Gloeothece verrucosa PCC 7822: one gene and its partners. The main gene of each other region encodes a partner of the protein of the gene in region 4 in a complex. Links are inferred from orthologs where the notes say so. Each region holds a gene or a part of one and is shown on either strand. Other genes may lie near its edges. The genes, in order: accA, accB, accC and accD.

The links.
Region 1: the proteins of accD (region 4) and accA are in contact, whole or in part, in a solved structure (PDB 8UXZ), measured with the Escherichia coli proteins. The link is inferred for Gloeothece verrucosa PCC 7822 from one-to-one orthologs.
Region 2: the proteins of accD (region 4) and accB are in contact, whole or in part, in a solved structure (PDB 8UXZ), measured with the Escherichia coli proteins. The link is inferred for Gloeothece verrucosa PCC 7822 from one-to-one orthologs.
Region 3: the proteins of accD (region 4) and accC are in contact, whole or in part, in a solved structure (PDB 8UXZ), measured with the Escherichia coli proteins. The link is inferred for Gloeothece verrucosa PCC 7822 from one-to-one orthologs.

What each region holds. Positions count from the first base shown.
Region 1 is NC_014501.1:6,068,631-6,074,356, forward strand. What follows is about bases 1,916-4,908. They hold accA (acetyl-CoA carboxylase carboxyl transferase subunit alpha), read right to left. Parts: upstream 3,906-4,908; coding sequence 2,925-3,905; downstream 1,916-2,924. Other genes in these bases: CYAN7822_RS27300 (SDR family oxidoreductase), read right to left, coding at 1,916-2,614; CYAN7822_RS27310 (RNA-guided endonuclease InsQ/TnpB family protein), read left to right, coding at 4,136-4,908. In the rest of the region: CYAN7822_RS27290 (acyl-CoA desaturase), read left to right, coding at 1-819; GTP cyclohydrolase I FolE, read right to left, coding at 1,083-1,826; more of CYAN7822_RS27300, read right to left, coding at 1,886-1,915; more of CYAN7822_RS27310, read left to right, coding at 4,909-5,416; CYAN7822_RS27315 (lysophospholipid acyltransferase family protein), read right to left, coding at 5,500-5,726. UniProt on the Escherichia coli protein: Component of the acetyl coenzyme A carboxylase (ACC) complex. First, biotin carboxylase catalyzes the carboxylation of biotin on its carrier protein (BCCP) and then the CO(2) group is transferred by the carboxyltransferase to acetyl-CoA to form malonyl-CoA.
Region 2 is NC_014501.1:4,428,745-4,434,443, reverse strand. The notes cover bases 890-3,855. They hold accB (acetyl-CoA carboxylase biotin carboxyl carrier protein), read left to right. Parts: upstream 890-2,106; coding sequence 2,107-2,604; downstream 2,605-3,855. Other genes in these bases: CYAN7822_RS19670 (DUF3086 domain-containing protein), read right to left, coding at 3,584-3,855; plsY (glycerol-3-phosphate 1-O-acyltransferase PlsY), read right to left, coding at 2,630-3,295; efp (elongation factor P), read left to right, coding at 1,417-1,974; CYAN7822_RS19690 (peptidylprolyl isomerase), read right to left, coding at 890-1,145. Also shown: more of CYAN7822_RS19690, read right to left, coding at 90-889; more of CYAN7822_RS19670, read right to left, coding at 3,856-4,936; CYAN7822_RS19665 (DUF3119 family protein), read right to left, coding at 5,021-5,416; CYAN7822_RS19660 (phosphomannose isomerase type II C-terminal cupin domain), read right to left, coding at 5,572-5,699. UniProt on the Escherichia coli protein: This protein is a component of the acetyl coenzyme A carboxylase complex; first, biotin carboxylase catalyzes the carboxylation of the carrier protein and then the transcarboxylase transfers the carboxyl group to form malonyl-CoA.
Region 3 is NC_014501.1:2,932,621-2,938,341, forward strand. Bases 1,509-4,496 are described here. They hold accC (acetyl-CoA carboxylase biotin carboxylase subunit), read left to right. Parts: upstream 1,509-2,323; coding sequence 2,324-3,670; downstream 3,671-4,496. Other genes in these bases: CYAN7822_RS12840 (hypothetical protein), read right to left, coding at 1,509-1,815; CYAN7822_RS12845 (hypothetical protein), read left to right, coding at 2,016-2,264; CYAN7822_RS12855 (AI-2E family transporter), read right to left, coding at 3,757-4,496. Also shown: CYAN7822_RS12830 (nSTAND1 domain-containing NTPase), read right to left, coding at 1-719; more of CYAN7822_RS12840, read right to left, coding at 1,441-1,508; more of CYAN7822_RS12855, read right to left, coding at 4,497-4,869; CYAN7822_RS12860 (YggT family protein), read right to left, coding at 4,880-5,167; CYAN7822_RS12865 (TIGR04168 family protein), read left to right, coding at 5,294-5,721. UniProt on the Escherichia coli protein: This protein is a component of the acetyl coenzyme A carboxylase complex; first, biotin carboxylase catalyzes the carboxylation of the carrier protein and then the transcarboxylase transfers the carboxyl group to form malonyl-CoA.
Region 4 is NC_014501.1:3,616,877-3,622,419, reverse strand. What follows is about bases 726-3,535. They hold accD (acetyl-CoA carboxylase, carboxyltransferase subunit beta), read right to left. Parts: upstream 2,698-3,535; coding sequence 1,753-2,697; downstream 726-1,752. Other genes in these bases: CYAN7822_RS15905 (prepilin peptidase), read right to left, coding at 2,966-3,535; CYAN7822_RS15910 (class I SAM-dependent methyltransferase), read right to left, coding at 2,705-2,938; CYAN7822_RS15920 (hypothetical protein), read right to left, coding at 1,341-1,556; CYAN7822_RS15925 (hypothetical protein), read left to right, coding at 726-1,020. In the rest of the region: more of CYAN7822_RS15925, read left to right, coding at 1-725; more of CYAN7822_RS15905, read right to left, coding at 3,536-3,778; CYAN7822_RS39495 (hypothetical protein), read right to left, coding at 3,824-4,084; leuB (3-isopropylmalate dehydrogenase), read right to left, coding at 4,155-5,249.

The DNA of each region.
Region 1 (5,726 bases), 2.5 Mb from region 4 along the record:
ATGACTGTTGCTACATCTGAAAAACTCTCCCCTGCTTGGCATATTATTATCTACATGGCTACCATTCATCTAGTAGCTCTGTTAGCTTTTTTGCCCAGTAATTTTAACTGGGGAGCAGTTGCCGTTGCCTTTATTCTGTATGTTGTGACTGCTGGAATTGGAGTTACTTTAGGTTTCCATCGTTTAGCGACCCATAGAAGTTTTGAAACTCCTAAATGGTTAGAATATATTCTCGTTTTTTGTGGAACGCTTGCATGTCAAGGGGGCCCCATCGACTGGGTAGGCTTACACCGAATGCACCACAAATATTCTGATACCGAATTAGATCCCCATGATTCTAATAAAGGATTTTGGTGGAGTCATTTGGGGTGGATGCTCTATAATCTTCCTGCCGATAAAGAAATTCCTCGATATACAAAAGATATCGCTGATGATCCGTTTTATCAATTTTGCCAAAAAAATTTAATTGCTATTCAAGTAGGTTTAGGCTTATTGCTGTTCGCGTTAGGCGGTTGGCCTTTTGTTATTTGGGGGATTTTTGTTCGTTTAGTGGTGGTATTTCATTGCACTTGGTTTGTTAATAGTGCTACCCATAAATTCGGTTACCAAAGTCACGAATCAGGAGATCTTTCTAAAAACTGTTGGTGGGTTGCCCTGGTAACTTTTGGAGAAGGCTGGCACAATAATCATCATGCTTATCAATATTCGGCTCGTCATGGTTTAGAATGGTGGGAAATTGATTTAACATGGATGTTTATTCGAACTTTACAGTTTTTGGGTTTAGCAACCAATATTAAGTTAGCTCCGACGAAGGAATAAGCAAAAAACAATCCAACTAGACAAAAGGTTTTCTTTTGTTGAATTATATTAGTTAATCTATATTCATCTCCCGTTATTGGATATTTCGCCTAAGCGGGAGATAAGTTTTTTTAAGTTTTCAAAACCCCACTAGCATTAAAAATAATAGTGGTACAAACTGTTTTAGGTGGATGATCAATTCAAGCGCGACAAAAAAAGCTGACTTTCCCGAAAATAAAAAGTCAGCACCGAAAGTTTAATCAAAAATTTTTATCAACAATTTATTACATAAAATTGGGACGATGATGTATTAAATTCAAAAATTCTTCACGGGTTTTTTGTTCTTCTTGAAAAACTCCCAACATGGCACTGGTAACCGTCCAAGATCCAGGTTTTTGAACTCCTCTCATCACCATACACATATGAGTCGCTTCCATGACCACAGCAACCCCTTGAGGTTCTAAAATTTCTTTAATGGCTTCGGCAATTTGACGGGTCAGTCGCTCTTGAACTTGTAAGCGGCGAGAATACATTTCTACAATTCGCGCTAATTTACTCAATCCCACTACTTTTTGATTAGGAATGTAGGCCACGTGCGCTCTACCCATAAAAGGCAACATATGATGCTCACACAGACTGAAGAAATCAATATCTCGTACCAGTACCATCTCATTATGCCCTTCATCAAAGATAGCACCATTGACGATTTCTTCAAGAGACTGATTGTATCCTTGGGTGAGAAACTGCATCGCTTCGGCCACACGCTTAGGCGTTTTTAAAAGTCCCTCTCGATCTGGGTCTTCTCCCACTGCCTCTAAAATCATCCGTACGGCATCGCTCATTTGTGCTTTGCTGTCTACACTAGCTAGATGAATTTGGGCCGGTTGACCGTTGTGAGTATTGCGATCTGGTCGAGTAGAAACCCGATCAACTAAATTGGGATTAAGGATATTGGAATTAGCTGCTGTCACGTTAGAAGAATTAGAAGAATTAGCGCGATTGTATCCGTTAGAAGGAGCTACTGTCATAAATTTTAGTGAATGGTTTTGGTGTATGGTGATTAAAAATGAAAACAAACAGAGGAAAATTAAAGAGCGCCTGCACTAGGCATAATGGTCATTTCGTCAATGACGGCTTCTTTTGGTAGTAAGGCGGCTTGTAAAATCGCTTGGGCTACCGTTTCAGGGTGTAACATGACTGAACGTTCAAAGTCAGCTTGAACCGTCTCTGTATCCCAAAGCGGTGTATTGACTGAACCTGGAGAAATGGTCATCACACGAATGCCATTCGCCCTTTCTTCAGCCGCTAAAACCTTAGAAAAAGCCACAATTCCTGCCTTGCTTACACTGTAAGCTCCCCACAGGGGAAAAGCATTATTCGCCGCACAAGAGGCTACATTAATAATTGTGCCTTGACCCTGCTGACGCATCTGGGGTAAAACTCCCAAGACACATTGAAAGACGCTGGTGAGATTTATATCCATCACCTGTTGCCAATGGGTTAGGGAAGTATCAGATAAAGAATTTGTGTAACCTATGCCAGCATTGTTAACTAAGATATCAATTGAACCAAAATCTTGAACGATTTCTTCTATTTTTTGTTTTACTTCTTCAATTTTGGCTAAATCGACCGGATAAGAACGAGCTTTTACTCCGACAGCTAGGGCCGCATTCACCACTTCTTCTAGTTTATCTTGAGAACGACTCACAAGGGCGACATCAATACCGGCTTTAGCAAATGCTAAGGCAGTTGCTTTACCAATGCCGCTACTAGCTCCTGTAATAATCGCTCGCTGTTGACTAGAATTCAAACTCATGATATGCTATATCGACTCTTAGGATATTTTTGGCCAATTTCGGCGATCAGCCTTGAAAACCTGCTACAAGACCTGACTATCTGTATCAGACAGTCTGATAAATTTTCATGGACTAATGATTTAAACCCAATCAATTTTTCAGTGAGCTAAGTGTTTTGCTATACCAAAAAATGAGCCAAGGAAGGAATAACGTTACAAAAGTATACCTTGGCAATTATAACATGGGCAATGGGGATCAAAGATCACCGAGCTAAGATTTAGATAAATCTCATCAGCTATTGATTGGCCTCAATAGTAAGACTCGGGAAATTTAGGCATAAGCTTCTTCAAAAATGCCAATGTGACGGAATTTTTGATAACGTAACTGGCGACGTTGTTGGGGACTCATTTGAGATAAGTCTTCTAAATGGGCAATTAAAGCTTGTTTGAGAAGACTAGCGGCTTCCAAAGGATCAGCATGGGCGGCTCCGGAGGGTTCAGGGACAATATGATCAATAATGCCCAAATTTTTGAGGTCAGGAGCCGTAATTTTGAGGGCGACGGCGGCTTGTTCCGATTTTTTGGCATCTTTCCAGAGAATAGCGGCGCAAGCTTCTGGAGTGGCCACGGTATAGACTGAATGTTCGAGCATCAAGAGTTGATCGCCAACGCCAATGCCTAAAGCGCCGCCGGACCCTCCTTCACCAATGACCGTAGAAATAATCGGCACATCAAAGCTAAACATTTGACGCAAATTATAGGCGATCGCTTCTCCTTGTCCAAGTTTTTCTGCCTCTACACCAGCCCAAGCCCCAGGAGTATCAATAAAGGTTAAAATCGGCATATTAAACTGGTTTGCGTGTTCCATCAGCCGCAGGGCTTTGCGATAGCCTCCGGGGGCAGCCATCCCAAAATTGCGAGCCACATTATCCTTGGTATCTCGTCCTTTTTGATGTCCTAAAATCACCACTGGACGACCATTTAAGCGGGCTACACCCCCTACTAAAGCGGGATCATCATATCCGCCGCGATCACCATGTAGCTCAAACCATTCATCGGTCATGGCTTGAATATAATCGAGGGTAGAAGGACGACGGGGATGACGAGCTAATTGCAGACGTTGAGAAGGGGTTAAGGAGCTAAAAATCTCTTTGCGGAGTTGTTCGGCTCTAGTTTGTAGCTGAGAGATTTGCTCAGAGACATCGACATCATTTTCTTCAGCGAGTTGCCGAATTTGGTTAATTCGTGCTTGTAGCTCATATAAAGGTTTTTCAAAGTCCAGAAGAAAAATGCGACGTTCGGTTTTTGACATAATTTTTTTTATACTTACTCATGACTCAGTTTATCAGAAATGTCGAGGGGAAGACCCCACCTATAAATTCTACAAAAATACCCACATTGAACGGTGGGGCTTGTCCTGACCCTGAGCAATGCGAAGGGGAAGGAATGAAACCTCAACCAATAAATAACAGCGTAGCACATCTTGACATTTTGCGCTCTGACTACTAGCATAAAAACATATTTGTTTGAGGTCGGTAAACAATGATTGTTTTAGAAATGAAAGCAGTGGTCAAGCCTAATCAAGTCTTAGCTATTGACGATGCTATCAGGACAGTGCAATTCATCAGAAATAAAGCATTAAGGCTTTGGATGGATGCTAGTCGAGAGGATAAAATTGACAAATATGCTCTCAATAAATATTGTCGTATTTTAGCCAAAGAGTATAAATTTGCTGATGAATTAAACTCAACAGCAAGACAGGCATCATCAGAAAGGGCTTGGGCTGCTATTTCTCGTTTCTATGACAATTGCAAAAAGAATATTAAGGGTAAAAAAGGTTTTCCTAAGTTTCAAAAGAATAATCGTTCCGTTGAATATAAACAGTCAGGTTGGAAATTATCTGATAATAGAAAGAAGATAACTTTTACCGACAAAAAAGGAATTGGGACACTCTCTTTAAAAGGAACTAGGGATTTAAACTTTTACCCAATCGACTCCTTTAAACGAGTTAGATTAGTACGTCGTGCCAATGGTTACTATGTCCAGTTTTGTATCAGCGTTGATATAAGAAGCTACTCTAAACCATTAGAACCTACTAAACATTGTGTAGGAATTGATGTTGGATTAAAAGTTTTCTATGCAGATAGTGATGGCAAAACTGTAGAAATCCCTCAATACTATCGTCAAGCTGAAAAACTTTTAAACCGGCTTAATCAACGTAAATCTAAGAAGTTTAAGAAGGGACAAAAGCCATCAAACAACTATAAAAGAGCTAGACAAAAATACGCCCGTAAGCATCTAAGGGTAAGTAGGCAGCGTAAAGGTTTTGTCCAACGAGAGGCATTGCGCGTAATCCAATCTAACGATTTGGTAGCCTATGAAGACTTAAATGTTAAAGGTCTAGCTAAATCCAAGTTAGCTAAAAGTGTTAATGACGCTGCTTGGTCAACTTTTCGTCAATGGTTAGAATATTTTGCTTTTAAATATGGAAAAGCAACTGTAGCTGTTCCACCTCATAATACATCTCAAAATTGCTCTAACTGTGGTGAAAAAGTCAAAAAATCTCTATCAACTAGAACTCATAAATGTCCGCATTGTCTATATGAAGAAGATAGAGATATTAACGCAGCAATTAACATTTTGAAATTAGGATTAAGTACGCTAGGGCATAGCGGATCTAAAGCTTTTGAAAGTGAAATTCTTTCAACGTTAGCTATAGCTAATGGGGGAGAAGATGCCTCTACTTTGGTTGGAGCAATCCTGTCAGAGCAAGCATCTTCTGTGAACCAAGAATCCCCATCTATATTACCAAACAAAGTGTAGTAATTAGATGGGGAGTGTCAATATCTCACTTGACCGAATCGGTAGTTATTCCATGCTGTCTGGGAGACTATTTGAAGGGCATTTTAGACTAAAACTACTTCTTTTGCCGCTTGTTTTTCTTCTTGAAGCTTCTTGAGGGCATTTTTGAGAACTGCTGTCAGTTGTCGTGTATTTTCTTTGAGGTTGGTTCCCTGATATTGAGCCACATCAATAGGCTGACCAATCTTGATCTCTACATCAGTTCCCCAACGAGGGTACAGATGAGAATAGTTAAGATTAACCGGTAAAATTTTAATCCCACTGCCGGGTT
Region 2 (5,699 bases), 810 kb from region 4 along the record:
CTCCTTCTCTCTTTAAAAAGAATAGTCAAGGAATTAATTCCCTGACTAAAACTTTACTTTTATTTAATAGCAATAAACACAAAAATGAATTAGCTGGCAGGCGGCTCGACTAAATTATCTAAACCATCCACCACTTTAGCCGAGATAACTTTGTCCTTATCAGTCAGTTTTTTGAGAACGTCTTTTCCGTCGACTAAATAGCCAAAAACCGAATAACGTCCATCCATTAAATTAAATCCAGGAGGAGTTAATTCATTATCAAACTTAAAAAAGAAAAACTGAGAAGAACCGCCATTAGGGTCAAATTCCGGACGGGCTAAAGCCACAGCACCATAAGCACTAAACGGTAAAGCCAAATTAGGCAGATAAATACCTGCATCCTCCAAAGTCATACCATAGATAGGCGCTTCTTCGCCTTTCATCAATACTTCTAAAGGAATGGCCCGATACTCTCCGGTTTTAGGGTCAATAAACCCTTCTTCTTTTCCTAGAGGATCACCCGTTTGAATGACAAAATCATCCTCAGAACGTAAGAAAGGTAAACCATCATAAAACCCACGCTGTACCAAGTCAACGAAGTTACCCGCATTGACAGGGGCACTATAGCCATCCACAATTAAAGTTAAATCCCCTTGAGTGGTTTTCACTTCTATAGTGGCACGTCCTTTGAGTTGAGGTAAATTAGCGTATTCAGAGGGCACATCAAAAGGAAACCCTTCTATCATTAATTCCTCTAGCTGAGTAATTTTAGGCAGTAATTCCTTGGAAGTGAGCAATAGTTGTTGCTTATCTTGAGCATCGGCGACCTCGACAAGTTGATCGACTCCGGATGTGAGTTGATCAATTAATGCCACTGCCTCGGGTTGGCGTTCATCAGGTATACTTTTTAAAATCGAGTCGCGCCGAAGGGTTAGCAAAAAAGCGGCATTTTTAAGGTCTTTTTTGACTGAACTCCAACGTTTAGCCTTGAGATATTTACCTAGTCCTTCGAGATCAGCTTGAACCGTTCGGATGGTTGAATTGTCAATCGGTAAAGCATTGCGTAAAATTGCTCTAGGATCGGTGACCGCATCACCTTGGGCTAGAACAGCAATTACCATAGGTTGCCCAATGGGCAGACACCATCCTGCACTCGAGATCCCCATTGAGAGGGTCGCAAATAACAGGGTTACTAAAGAGGTCTTCAGTAATCGTGTAAACCAATCGAGCCAAAACTGTTTTACTGGTTTCATCAATCTTAATTAATGTTTAAACTTATCAAGCCCCTCCACTGTAACTTTGTAAGTTGTCGGCTCTACTCTTGTCAATAGGGTTAGTCATTAGTCACTGCTAACTAAGCCTAACGACTAAAGACTAATGACTAATGACTAATGAATGGTAAAATGTAATCTTGATCTTTGTAAAGTTAATCCCTTCATGATTTCGAGTAATGATTTTCGGAGCGGTACTACAATCGAAATAGACGGGTCAGTCTGGCGAGTTGTGGAGTTTCTCCACGTTAAACCAGGTAAAGGCTCTGCTTTCGTTCGCACTAAATTAAAAAATGTTCAAAGTGGCAACGTTGTAGAACGAACCTTCCGCGCAGGCGAAAGCCTTCCCCAGGCAACCATCGAAAAGAAAACTATGCAATATACCTATAAAGACGCTGATCAATACGTCTTTATGGATATGGAAACCTATGACGAAGCGCGGCTAAACCCTAATCAATTGGGGGATCGCTCTAAATATCTTAAAGAACAGATGGAAGTTAATATCTTGTTCTGGAATGATCAAGTATTAGAAGTAGAACTTCCTACCTCTGTTATTCTAGAAGTGACTGAAACCGACCCAGGTGTCAAAGGCGATACCGCCACAGGCGGCAGTAAACCCGCTATCGTTGAAACCGGTGCCCAAGTGATGGTTCCTTTATTCATCTCCATCGGTGAACGAATTAAAGTAGATACCCGTGATGGGTCTTATCTGGGTCGGGAATAAACATTTTTGTGTTATTGATGATTCAGTCGGGAACGAGTTCCCGACCCCAGCCCAGTTGTCAATTAGATTTTTTTCGATCTCTGACAACTGCTCCCTCCTATCCCTTAGAAAAACTTATAGGAAGTATCATTAGTGTCGATTAATTTTAACGAACTTCGGGAACTATTAGGAACTATCTCCCAAACAGATATTACGGAATTAGTTTTAAAAAGTGAAGAATTTGAACTGACCGTCCGCAAGGGAACCCTAACCCTACCCGTAGCACCGGTTACTGAAAAGCCTACGCCGGAAGTGGTGATCCCCTCTGCGCCCTCACCCCCTCCACAACCCAAGGTTACTAAAAGCGAACCCCTAGCTGATGAACCCACACCCCCCACCATTGATAAAAACTGGGTTCCCATTACTTCCCCAATGGTAGGCACATTCTACCGCGCGCCGGGACCCGATGAAGCCGCCTTTGTGGAGATTAATGATCGCATTCGTTCAGGACAAACGGTCTGTATTATAGAAGCCATGAAACTCATGAATGAAATTGAGGCAGAAGCCTCCGGACAGATCATGGATATTTTAGTAGCGAATGGGGAACCCGTCGAATATGGACAGACTTTGATGTGGCTCAAACCTGAGTAATCTAATCAAAGCTGACTCCCTACACCTAGCTAGTGGATATTTCTTCAGTGGACAATTTTTGTCCAATTTTCGGTTCAGTCCCCTCAATTAAGCGCTTAATATTGGTACGGTGGCGAATAATGACATAAACACCAGCCAAGGCGGCAAATAATAAATAAGGAAGGGGTTGAGTCAATCCCCACATCAAAAGATTAACGGCGATCGCTCCAGTAATCGAACTCAGTGAAACAATACGCGATATCCCAAGCATAACCAGAAAACTCCCTAAAGTTCCGGCTGCTACCAGAGGATTGATCACTAATAACACCCCTAAACCAGTGGCGACCGATTTTCCTCCCCCAAATCCCAGAAAAATTGAGCGGCTATGACCGATCAGTGCCGCTAAACCGCTTCCAATAATTAACCAAGCTTGCCAAGATTGAGGTAAGGGGTTAATCTCGAGCAGATAGAGCCATTTCACCAAAGCCACAGCAAGCGAGCCTTTGAGCAGGTCGATCCCTAAAACAACGATGGCAGGGGTTTTTCCTAATGTTCTTAAAACATTGGTGGCCCCGGTGGAACCCGAACCATGTTCTCGGATATCAATCCCTTTGAGATAGCGTCCGGCTAGATAGCCGGTAGGAATTGAGCCTAACAAATAAGCAATAACAAGTATAAGAGTTGCTGTTGAAATTAGCGTTAGATTAGTCATTAGTTATTAGTTATTAGTTATTAGTTATTAGTTATTAGTTATTAGTTATTAGTTATTAGTTATTAGTTATTAGTCATTAGTGGTTAGTTATTAGTGGTTAGTTATTAGTTATTAGTTATTAGTTATTAATCTCCTTGCTCACCCGTTAAAATTTATAACTAATTACTGTTAATTGTTAACTTTTAACTTCTCCCTAATGACCCATGACTAATGACTAATGACTAATGACTAATGACTAATGACTAATGACCCATGACTAATGACTAATGACCCATGACTAATGACTAATTAATAAACATAACTGCTCATTTGTTGGGGATCAGGAGCAAAAGCTAACCACAAAGGAAATTGTAACAGGGATAAATTAATGCGGTCTTCGGTTTCATCCATGATCACCAGTGGCATTTGTTTGTCATCTACCAGTCGATCAGCCTTTTGAATTAAAGCTTCTGGAGATTCAAACAAGACCACGCCGCGATCCGGTCCAAAATCACTGCGGGAAATCCCCAAACAATCCTGTAATCCCCGTCGCCATTCTCCCAGACGTTCGGGGCTATTGGCAAGCACCAGAACCCGAGCGCGATCACCATAAAGACTATACAACACTGAAGCCACTGCTGAGGCCACTAAAATATTTTGTAAACGACTGCCCATACTGCGAATGGTGCCTCGTCCTCCTTGGGAAAAGAACCAATTTTGCACACGTTCAGCATGGATCGGTTCAAAAGTGCGGCGAAGTTGCCAGGGAGGCCCATAATAGTCGGGGCGAGTGCGGTATTGGTCTAAAAGTTCGCGAATTCGGCGGGTCTGGCTTTGAAACCCTTGAGGAGCATATTGAGGTTGAGGGGGTTCGATTTTTTGAAGCGGGGGTTCGGGTGTCCGTTGAGGTTGTGGTTTTTCCCAATTTTGATAGCTCGGCAACTCTAATTGTTCGGCCGCGGCGGCTAAATCTTGTAGACTGCCGACTAAATATTCTTTAAATCCTTGTACTCGAATCGCTAATTCTTGAGACACGCCGGCAAAGGTTGTCCGCATTTCTTCTCGGATACGTTCCCGACGGCGTTCGAGTTGTTCTACTGATATTTCTAGGGCATTTTTGCGTTGTTCGAGTTCTTTTAACCCTTCTTTGATCATTTGCCCTAAAGTGTTTTCAATTTCAGCCACTTGTTGCTGAAGAATTTGTGTTTTGCGTTCTTGTAATGCTTTGATTTCTAACTCTAATTTTTGCTTTTGCTGTTGCAGTTGGCTAATTTCTGAATTCAGTTGAAAAGCCTCTTGGTCGCTTTCTAGTTCATATATACTAGGAGAAAAAATATCTTCTAGGGTTTGTTCTATCTCATCTGGGCGTTCCGGTGTGGGGTCTAAAGGAGACAAAACGCGAGTTTCCTCCACTTTTAAAGGCTCTGCTAGAACCGGCAAAGGTTCTAATTTAACAGGTGGTCGATCTTCATCTAATACTGACTCAAATGGGTCTTGAGGGCTTTCTAGATTAATCGGTGGGCTATCGGGTTCAGTAAAGGCGGCTTCTTCTGCGTGCCAGTGATCGGGAATAGCATATTTTTCAGATGAGGATTTTAGGGAGTCATCTGAGTTTGTTTGCGAAATCTGTGCAGGTTTTCCTTTCGTTTCGTCAGAATTCATTAATCAAGGTCTTGAGTAATGGGGGTGAGCGTCAGTTGGTAAGCGGTGATGGGGATGGAATTCCCTCTGCCTATATCTTTTATTTTACTTGGTTTGTTTAGGACAACGTTGTTCTAGACAAGTTTTTAAAGTTTCTGGAGCAAAGATAATCGGTAAAAAGTGAATACTTTTAACTTCTCTAAAATAAAACAGAATGGGGACGCGATTCCAATAGATTTCCCAATGTGTCCAGTCTTTGTAGGGAAAGCGGCGGATCAGTTTACCTGAGCGATAGACATCTAAGTCGGTTTCTGTAAATTGTAGCCGAATCAGGACGGTTTGAATAAGCAAGAATAGGCCCAATAGGGCTATCACTAGGCTCACCGTTGGTTGCACACCGACCAATGGGATAGCGGCAATAATCAAGAATAGGGGAATTTTGTAATTAGGGGCGAGTTCAACGGTTTGAGACAGATTTGGGGTAGGCTTAACAGTAGTCATGGTAGCTCGCTCTAAGGGTTTTCTGATTATTTTAACAGTTGGCTGGCTTATCCCTACTAAGCTTTTCACCAAAAATAGATTCGCCCCTTACCAACAATAATTATCACTTAAATAGAATTAGTTAGAGGCAAATCAGGGAATTTTTTGCCAATTTTTTAGCTATCTTCCGGAAAACGAATAATATCATCGTCTCCTAAATATTCCCCATTTTGCACTTCGATCATCACTAAAGGAATTACCCCCGGATTTTCTACCCGGTGACGAGTATTCATGGGAACATAAG
Region 3 (5,721 bases), 680 kb from region 4 along the record:
CGATTGTGGATTTTTCCCAAGTCAGGATAAGGACTTAACTTATCAAGAAAATCCGCCCGCATAGTCATCACAACTCTAACCGACTCATCTAATTTATCAATCAATTGAGTCAGACTGTTTATAAAAATACTCTGCTCGGTTTTCGGCGTTAGGGTAAATAATTCCTCAAATTGATCGATAAAAATAAGCCACTGAGAATCATTTTTTAAAGACTTAACGACTTGAATTAGGGTATCTTGTTTAACAATTTTAGCCGCTTTCGCTTCTGATTGCCTATATTTAGTCAGAAGGCTACCATAAAAAGATTCAAAAGGATTTTTATCAGGAACAAAACAAAAAATATTCAAAGAAATAAAAATTGTTTCATTTCTTAAAGCTGGAATTAACCCCGCTTGAATCAGGGATGACTTACCACTTCCCGAAGCGCCCAAAAGCAGAAGAACTTTATTTTGTTTTAAATGCGCTGTTAAATCTCTAATCCAACTATCTCGACCAAAAAATTTATCCTTATCTTCTACTTTAAACTTTTCTAAACCCACATAAGGCGATGCTTCAATTAATTTTCTTTGTGTAATTTCAATCCCCGACTGTTGGGTAATAATATATTGAGTAATATTTCTTGCAGTAATATCACCCTGTATCCCCTTAAAATCCCCGCCTATTTCTGAATAGTAAGAGGTGTTAGTTTGATTATATTTAAAGCCTTTATTGTCAGACACAATTTACTCCTTTTCACAATTCAAATATTTTAAAGCTTCAAATTGACGTAAAGCAACACTAGCGCCTTGAGTCCACCCTAACTCAACATAAAAGGGTAAAATTTCCTTAATATTTATATCGGGAAATAGAGGACTTTTTTGACTTTCCTGATAACTTTCCCCCTCCAAAAGATAAATAGTTAAGCTTTCCCGACGATAAACCCACAACTCAGGAATTTTAAGCAATTGATATGCGCCTACATCAGTTATCGAGGTAAGATCAACTTCTATCGCTAAATCAGGAGGAGGATCAAAGGTTTTTTAAGTGTAATTGGATCAAAACATTGCCAATCTTTTCCTTGACGACGTAAAAGACTTTTCACTAAATCGCTTAAAGGAGCAACACGATTTCCATGACTCGGTAAAGGTGACATAAGCCTAATTTCTTGGATTTTAGCATTAAAATAGAGTTTTGGGAAGGTTTTATCTTGACGCAAATTAAGTAATCTTTCATAATCTTCCCAGGTTTGATGAGGGAAAATAACATCATTACCAGGTGCTAACATTAACCGATCTTCACTAACAGTAATTAGCATCATAAATTTAATATCTTTAACTATTTTCTGTTGATACAGGCCTAGAGGTTGAGGTGCGTTACGCTACGCTAACACACCCTACGATTGTTTTAAAATGTCTGAGGGTTGAGGTGCGTTACGCTACGCTAACACACCCTACGATTGTTTTAAAATGTCTGAGTAATGTTTTCGCCGCTTACCTCTCCCTGAATACCAATTTTCATATCTCCCGCAACTTGATTATTAAACTTACCTGCGGCTGCCCCTTGAGGGTCTTGTTTTTTCAGGATTTCTTGAGCTATTTTTTTAATTTCTTCATCCTTATCAGCCCCCGCTTCAGTTAACTTTTTCTTCAAAGCGGCTTGATATGTTTCCGGGTCTTTTTCGTGTTCATCTAACACAACTTTTGCCGCTTCATTATCAGCAAACTTTTTCTTAATCAATTCCTTTAACTTATCGTAAACATCTTTAAAACCTTTTTCCGCCGCCGCCGTACCCGCACCAGTCGCTAACGCACTCAGAATCAGAGAAATAGGGTCCATTGTTTTATACTCTAATTTAGATCCAATAATAAATTAGCAAAGAATCAAAAAAACTCCTATAATATCTCTATTAAAGACATAAATATGGTTTTTTTGTCTCTTTTATAATCCTGACCTTACCATTCCCCCCAAACTCGTAGAGGGCAAGCCGCGTAATATGCCAAAATAATGCAAGAACCAAAACAAAAAACCCTAGTCCTATGGAAGCCTTTAGCCCCACTCCTCCCCCTTGGATAGAAAAAGCGGTTCACGCCACACAATTTTGTTGTCCCCGTTGCCGCGCTAGTGCCACAGCCGCCCAAAAAGTTTGGATCAATCGCCGCGCCCCCGTCATAAGCGAAGATTATCGGCGAAAATGGCAAGAATTCTATCTATGCGAGTGTGAGCAAGGGTGGTGGGCCTGGAGTAGCGATCGCCCCCCATCAGACTTATTTAAAGCCGAAGAGTAAAACCGGTATCAAAAACAGATATCCTACATATAATTCAGATATATTTGATCTCTTAGCACATGGAATTTTCCAAAATCTTAATTGCAAATAGAGGAGAGATAGCCCTACGAATCTTACATAGCTGTGAAGAACTAGGCATTGCTACAGTAGCAGTTCACTCCACCATTGATCGCCAGGCCCTTCATGTACAGTTGGCTGATGAGAGTGTATGTATTGGCCCCCCGCCAAGCGGCAAAAGTTATCTGAATATCCCTAATATTATCTCTGCTGCCCTGACTCGCAACGCCACCGCCATTCATCCTGGTTATGGGTTCCTGGCCGAAAACGCCCGTTTTGCTGAAATATGCGCCGATCATAAAATAACTTTTATTGGCCCCTCTCCTGAAGCCATTTTGGCTATGGGGGATAAGTCTACCGCCAAAAAAACTATGCAACGTGCAGGAGTTCCTACCATCCCCGGTAGTGGCGGCTTAATTGACTCAGAAAAACAAGCTAAAGAGATCGCCGCCCAAATTGGTTATCCGGTCTTAATTAAAGCGACAGCCGGCGGGGGGGGTAGAGGAATGCGGCTGGTTAGAAGTGAAAGTGAACTGCCCGCCCTCCTACAAGCCGCCCAAGGAGAAGCCGGGGCCGCCTTTGGTAATTCAGGAGTCTATCTAGAAAAATTTATTGAGTGTCCTCGTCACATCGAATTTCAAATTTTTGCCGATCAATTCGGTAATGTGGTTCACTTAGGAGAAAGAGATTGCTCGATTCAACGGCGACATCAAAAATTATTAGAAGAAGCCCCTAGCCCCTTTCTAACCCCTAAATTACGGGAAAAAATGGGACAGGCCGCCGTTAAAGCCGCTCAATCGATTAAATATGTCGGGGCCGGCACCGTTGAATTTTTAGTCGATAAACACGGTAACTTTTATTTCATGGAGATGAATACCCGGATTCAGGTAGAACATCCCGTCACCGAAATGATTACCGGCTTAGATTTAGTCACCGAACAAATTCGCATCGCCCAAGGGGAAAAACTTTCTGTCACCCAAAAAGATATACAACTGAGGGGTCACGCGATCGAATGCCGCATTAATGCTGAAGATCCCGATTATAACTTCCGTCCTCATCCGGGCAAAATTAGCGCTTATCTTCCACCTGGGGGCCCTGGAGTCCGAATGGATTCTCACGTTTATACTGACTATGAAATTCCCCCTTACTATGATTCTCTAATTGGAAAATTAATTGTTTGGGGGCCAGATCGACCTACAGCCATTCGGCGCATGAAACGGGCCTTAAAAGAATGTGCTATTACAGGAGTTCCTACGACTATTGGATTCCATCAACGAATCTTAGAAACCCCTGCCTTTATTGAAGGCGATGTTTATACCAATTTCATCGAACAACATTTAATGAAATGAAATAAGGGGGAAAGGGCTGATTATGTCAGCCTTGAGCTACTATTCTCTATAATCTCAGTTTTTTCTTTTCCCCCTTCCCCCTTTATTTAATCCTGTTGTTTAATCTCAGTGGTGATTAACTGAGGATGATTTTTTCTAAAAGGATTATTAAAAAAAGAACCCGTTTGAGGCGGAGAATCCGGATCGCCCACAATTTCAGCTAACCCTTTCACCACCCCAGTAAGCGGAATAGCCAAAATCACGCCTAAAAATCCGCCAATTTTAGCCCCTAGTAACAAAGCCATAAAAATAATCACCGGCGATAAACCCGTTAAATTCCCCATAATTCTAGGGCTAATCAGATTATCTTTAATTTGCTGAATAATCACCGATACAATTAAAACTTTTACCGCCAACCACCAATTAATAAAAGCCAGAATAATCACCACAATTCCTATGCCTAATGTGGCCCCAATAAAAGGCAATAACTCCATCAGCCCAATAAAAACAGCAAACAACAGGAAATAAGGCGTATTGAGCAAGCGAAAAGCCACCGTTAGCGAGACAGACATAAACAGTCCTAAAATCAACTGCCCTGTCACAAATCGTTGTAAATTTTTCTCTAAACTAATGGTAAGTTGGTCTTGAATTTTTGGAGAAAAGAAACTGGTTAACCCATCCCAAAGTCTTTCCCCATCAATGAGCATATAAAAAGAAATAACCAGGATTAAAATTACATCCAGAAACCAGTTAAAAGTCCCTAAAACTAATCCTAAACCGGTAGAAGCAATAATTCTAGCTTGAGTTTGAATGCGGTTAAATAAATCCGAAGTAATTAATTGTAAATCAAAGGGTAAATTATGATCCACACTCCAAGCCTGAAAAGTGTTTAATTGCTGCTGTCCTTGGGCTATTAATTCCGGCAGACCGATCAACAATTGCCGCCCTTGAATTACAACAGGAGGCAATAAAGTCACACCAACAATAATAAAAATTAACGCCGCCCCTAGATAAACAAAAACCGCCGCAATAGGACGAGGTAAAATAAGTTTCAGGGCCATGACAGCATAATTGAGTAAAAAAGCCATCAGGGCAGCCGTTAAAAGAATGCTGATCAATTCACCCACATAAGACAACGTTTTTACCGTTAGCCAACTCGTGATTAAAATGAGTAGCCAAGTAATCAAGAATTTTTGTAAAGGAGATAAAATAGAATTCATCACTGATTAATTAACGAAGTGCCATTGTTAAAATTCCTTGTTGTCCGAGAAGTACCTCCCGTAGCAAAGTGACAATTGCTACCCAGATAATCGGGGAGATGTCCACACCGCCTAAAGGCGGTACAATTTTACGTACAGGCACTAAAAACGGTTCGGTTGGCCAACTAACCAAACTGAAGGGAAAACGATTTAAGTCTACTTGAGGATACCAAGTCAAAACGATGCGAAAGATAAATAAAATAGTCATCAACATCAACAATAGACTTAAACCCCAAGTTATTACAACATCCATACTCATGCTTATTGTCCTCAGTCGTTGGTCATGTCATCATCAGTTTTTAGTATAAAACTTATTTTGTGTTGGCAAAACCTACTCGCTTAGGATTATTTTGTCAAAAAAGCGTACACTTCGCAAAAATTTGAGATGAGCAACTCCTTAAAAACCATGATAAAAATCGCTGTGATAGGTGACATCCACGATCAATGGGAAAAAGAAGATAACCAGGCTCTCCAGCATCTAGATGTGGATTTAGCTCTATTTGTGGGGGATTTTGGCAATGAATCCCTAGCCGTAGTCGGCCTTATTGCTGCCCTGGAATTACCCAAAGCCGCTATCCTGGGAAATCATGACGCTTGGTATACTGCCTCTGCTTGGGGTCGCGCCAAGTCTCCCTATGATCACGAACTGGAAAACCGCGTACAAGAACAACTCGATCTATTAGGGGAAGCTCATGTCGGGTATGGAAAATTAGACTTACCTCAATTTAATTTATCAGTGGTGGGGAGTCGCCCCTTTAGTTGGGGTGGTCAAGATTGGAAAAATAAGGAATTTTTAAACGAACTATACGGTAT
Region 4 (5,543 bases):
TTGGTCTTAACTGAAGAAGTCAAAGATTGGAAAGCACTCGCCTCTGCTGGCATTGATGCTCAGACTGGGACAGTGGATACTTTACAAGCGGCTATCTTATCGGCCGAAGAAATTGCGGCTGATAGCCCCCTCTATGACACCGCACAGGAATTGATCAGCCGTTGGAAACAAGAAGTAGACGATGTTAAAGTCCTCAGTCAAGCCAAAGATTTAGCTGTATCCGGAACCGTAGAAGACCTTCATGCAGCCATCGCTAAAGCCGACTCCATCCCCACTTCTAACCCTCGTTATCAACAAGCACAACAGCAAATCCGAGAGTGGAACCGTCAAATTGAAGTCACTGAAGATCAGCCGATTTTAGATCAAGCTCAATCTCTTGCCAGTCGAGGAGATTTAGATGCTTTAAGAGAAGCCATTAGTCAGGCCAGTTTAATTGCTTCAGGTCGCGCTCTTTATCCCCAAGCTCAAGAGGAAATTCGGGACTGGAGAACTACTATTGAACGCAGCGAAGACCGTCCCTTGTTGGATCAAGCTATGGCTTTAGGGAATGCCAAAGATTATCCAAATGCCATCAACACAGCCGAACAAATTCGCCGAGGAAGGGTGTTGTATCCGGAAGCACAAGCAAATATTAATAATTGGCGGCGGGAAATAAAAGCTCAACAAGATTTACAGCAAGCTTATGCAATTGCTCAAGCCAGAACTTCAGAAGCTTTAGTGACGGCAATCACGATTATAAGACGGATTCCCTCTTCTACAGATGTAGGCACACAAAGCCGTCAGGCCTTGGATCGCTGGAGTTATCAATTATTAGATATTGCCTCTACTACAGCTAATCAAGGATTAATTGAAGAAGCTATTAAATTAGGACGAATTATACCGCCAGAAAGTTCTGCCTATCAGTCAGCTAAGGCTCAAATTCAACAATGGCGTAGTTTATTACAACCTCCTACTCCTGCGACTCCTCCTCCTTCGGTCACGGAAACCACTTATCCGGCTTCATCGGAGCAAACCCCCTAACTTTACTATCATCAAATAGGGGGTCAACCCACCCCCGGCTCAAGTGCGGGGAGTTTGACGAGATTCAGCAAGTGTTAAAATTTTTAATATTTTTTGGTGGATTTTACTGATAAAATATGAATATACACTAAATTGTTAGTGTTTTCTGGCTTCTTAAACTCCGAGAAGGGACTTGAGCAAATGTCTTGAATCAGTCCTTCTCATTTTTATCAGCATAATATAAAGTGTTTATTATTGGTTCCCTCTAAAGAAATATTTTTTAATATAATTTCTCTTGAACTTAAAGGTTCAAGCTTTTTCATTGATGAAGAATTATGAGCTTAACCTAAATCACCACCCCGTGCAAAAATTTCGATGACTTCCGTGCGGGTAAGCTGGTTTTTTTCGCCAATTTCTGCCAAGAGTTTCCAAGCGGTATCAGTTAATCTCATCGTTCTAAGTCGTTTGGTATCTTCGGTATAGTCACGGCTAAATTTCCCATCAAGTCCACGTTGTCTTCTGAGGGATTTTTGTCTTGTTCCTGAGTATTGGTTCATCTGTTACGATTTATTTGTTTCTTGTCTATTATTCTATAGAGCAAAAATAAGAAATTTATAAGAAAAGCCGCGTTTTGGGGATTTCTTTAGATTTGTTCATGCTTGTCAGGTGAGTGAGATTGGCATTGCCGAACCCGCTAATATAAATTAACCAGTTGCAACACCAATATCAATAGCCAGCAAGCGAAAAATGCTATTATCCCTTAGCGGAATCCAACTTAATTAATTCAGGTTCAGGTTCTTTATGTTTAGAATCCGCTTCGAGGGGAGATAATAAAGGAAAGAAAGGTTGATGAATACTAATTAACTGGGCTAGAGTTTTCTTTAATTGGGTACGAGGCACAATGGCATCCACAAACCCATGTTTAAGCAAATACTCAGAGGTTTGAAACCCTTCCGGTAGCTTTTCTCGTAGGGTTTGCTCAATTACCCGTTTTCCTGCAAATCCTATAGTCGCTTGAGGTTCAGCGATAATAACATCTCCCAACATGGCAAAACTTGCCGTAACTCCCCCTGTGGTGGGATGAGTCAGTACAGGAATATAAATTAATTTAGCTTCTCGATGGCGTTCTAATGCCCCAGAAATTTTAGCCATCTGCATCAGACTTAACATTCCTTCCTGCATTCTCGCGCCGCCAGAAGCGCAGATAATTACTAAAGGTAAACTATTAGCTGTGGCTTGTTCAGTTAAACGGCAAAGTTTTTCTCCCACTACCGATCCCATGCTACCACCCATAAAACGGAAGTCCATCACCCCCAGAGCCACTGGTAAGCCATCGAGTAAACCTGTACCGGTAGCCACAGCATCCTTGAGTCCGGTTTTTTCTTGAGTATCTTTGATCCGATCGCTGTAGGGTTTACGGTCTTTAAATTTGAGGGGATCGCTTGGAGATAAATGTTCTGCTAAGGGAGTCCAAGTGTTAGGATCGATTAACTGGCGAATGCGTTCATCACTATCAACTCGGTTATGATATCCACAATCTGGACATACCAATTGATTAGCCAATAAATCTTTTGAATAAGCGAGAACCCCACAAGAATCACATTTCGTCCATAGTCCATCCGCGATTTCCCGTTCTTGCTGTTGTTGGACGGAGGGTTCTGATTTTTGTCTGTTAGCAAACCAATCTAATAAAGACATAATTAACTTAATTCTCCTCTTCTAGAGGACTTAACAAGAGTAAGGCTGTCCATCGATCTTGTGAACGCACTTGTAAGGCGGCTTGACTTCCTTGACCACAATAAACGCCAAGACCGATATCAAGCACACGAGCGGGAATTTCATGAGCCGCCAGTATTTGCTGCATTAATTCAGCTTCCCAGCGAGCTTGAGTGGTTCGGATTGTAACCCAGCACACAGACTTTATTTTATCAACAGACATGAGCCATTATTCATTGATCTTCGATTTTTAATAAAGAGGGAAAAAGAATTTCATATAGGTTGATATCATCTTCTCTCCCCAAAATAAAGTCAAGGCGGCTCCCAAACCTAAAAACGGACCAAAGCGAATAGGGTGCCTACGCCCCATCTGAGTTAATAATATCGCTACAACACCAAAAGCTGTTCCCAACGCACAAGCTAAAAATCCCGTTAACAGCAAATATTTCCACCCTAACCAAGCTCCAATCATAGCGGCTAATTTTGGGTCTCCTCCCCCCATCGCTTCTTGTCCAAAAACCAAGGTTCCCACCCAACGAATAATCTCAAATAACCAAATTCCTAAGACGGCACCGACGATTCCAAACATGAGATTATGGGGAATTTGAGAAAAATCCGACCCGCCGCGCGTCCCTTGAAACACTAACCCCAAGACTAACCCCGACTGGGTTAAAGCGTTGGGTAAGGTCATGGTATCTACATCAATGAGGGATAATGCCAGTAACCAGCTACAAAAAGCCCAATAACCTAGGGTTGATAGCTCAAAACCAAATTTCCAAAAAACCAAGCCAAATAATAAAGCTGTAGCCGCTTCTACTAGGGGGTAACGAATGGAAATAGGAGACCTACACCAACGACAGCGCCCTCTTAACCAAAGCCAACCTAAAATCGGTACATTTTCCCGACTTCCCAGTTTATGGGAACACTTGGGACAACGCGAAGGCGGATGGATTAAGGATAATCCTGCTGGAATGCGATAAATCACCACATTTAAAAAACTGCCAATAGCTGCACCAAAGGCAAAAACAAATAAGGTTACTATCACATTAACCAGGGTTTCCATTTTCGGAGTTTCATCGTCTCTAAGACTGGAAGAGAGGTTTTGGATTTAATAGATTTCTGATTCGAGTTGTTTAATGGATACAAAACATTCTCCGGGTAAAAGGATCGGTTTCGCATTAAAAATCAGTTGACCCCGATGAGTTTCTCGATTAATTGCCACACCAAAGGGCCGCTGTGTTAATTTTGAGTGCAAAGAGCAGTAGGTCCGGTAAATCCGTCTCGCTGCTCTGAGGAGGGTGGGATCTAGCAGAATGGGAATGTCCATGTCTAGATTTTTTTGTTTGGCTTGCTCTGATAGATATACCACTATCCTATCTCCCAATTATTAACTTGTCTTGTAATTGATATAGATGTTACACAATTGTTTAAGACGTAGATCACCCTTGTAAAGATTCTAAGACATTAATCAAAACTTCTCCCATGCCCTTACATCCCACTAACGTCATTCCTTCTGACATGATGTCTCCTGTACGATAGCCTTTTTCTAATACGGCTAAAACCGCTTGTTCGATTTGATCGGCGGCTTCTGGCTCATTTAAGCCATATTTCAACATCATGGCGGCACTGAGTACCTGAGCAAGCGGGTTAGCTTTATCAAGTCCTGCAATATCGGGGGCTGAACCATGTACCGGTTCAAATAGTCCGGGTCCATCTGAACCTAAACTAGCAGAGGGTAACATCCCAATACTACCGGTTAACATAGCGGCTGCATCCGAGAGGATATCGCCAAATAAATTGCCGGTGACGATGGTATCAAATTGTTTTGGGTTACGCACTAGCTGCATAGCCGCATTGTCAACATAGAGATGAGACAGTTCTACATCTGGGTATTTTTCGGCCATTAAAGTTACGCGATCGCGCCATAATTGGGAGACATCTAAGACATTGGCTTTATCCACAGAACAGAGCTTTCCTCGACGTTTTTGGGCTGTTTCAAAGCCGATTTGAGCAATGCGGTCTATTTCTGATTCTGTATAGGCCATGGTATTCACGCCCCGTTTTTCGCCGCTTTCTGTCTCAAAAATTCCCTTCGGTTGACCAAAATAAATGCCGCCGGTGAGTTCTCGCACCACCATAATGTCCACGCCTTCGACGACTTCTCGTTTGAGGGTGGAAGCGTCGATTAACTGCGGTAAAATGGTGGCCGGACGTAAGTTAGCAAATAATCCTAAGCCGGCTCTGATGCCTAATAATCCCGTTTCTGGGCGTTGATGACGGGGCAAATTATCCCACTTATAACCCCCGATGGCGGCTAAAAGCACTGCATCACTGTTGCGACAAATCTTTAAGGTTTCTTCGGGTAAGGGGTTTCCGGTTGCATCAATGGCAGCACCGCCGATGAGGGCTTCTGTAAACTCAAAATTTAGGTCGAATTGTTTGCCTATCACCTTTAGGACATCTACGGTTACGGCTAAAATTTCAGGTCCGATACCATCGCCAGGAAGTAGGGTTATGCGGTGTTGCCGAGTCATGAGCGCTTTCTTTTCCGTTTTTATTGCCAATCTTCTATTATAGCAGTAATTCTGCAATTAAATTCTTAATTTTTACAGTTGGGCCGATTTTTGTGATTGATTTTCTGTAAAAACATTAGATCTCTTCTAAAAGGGTTATTTTAGATTATTGTCCACAGATAAACCTTGCCCTGAGCGGTAGCCAAGCGGCAGATAAATACAGATAAAATAGATCAAATATTTGGCAAGGGGTCTATTTTACTTTTGTAGAAGTTTGAGAAACTTTTTTGATAAGTCTCTCTAGAGATAGATAAC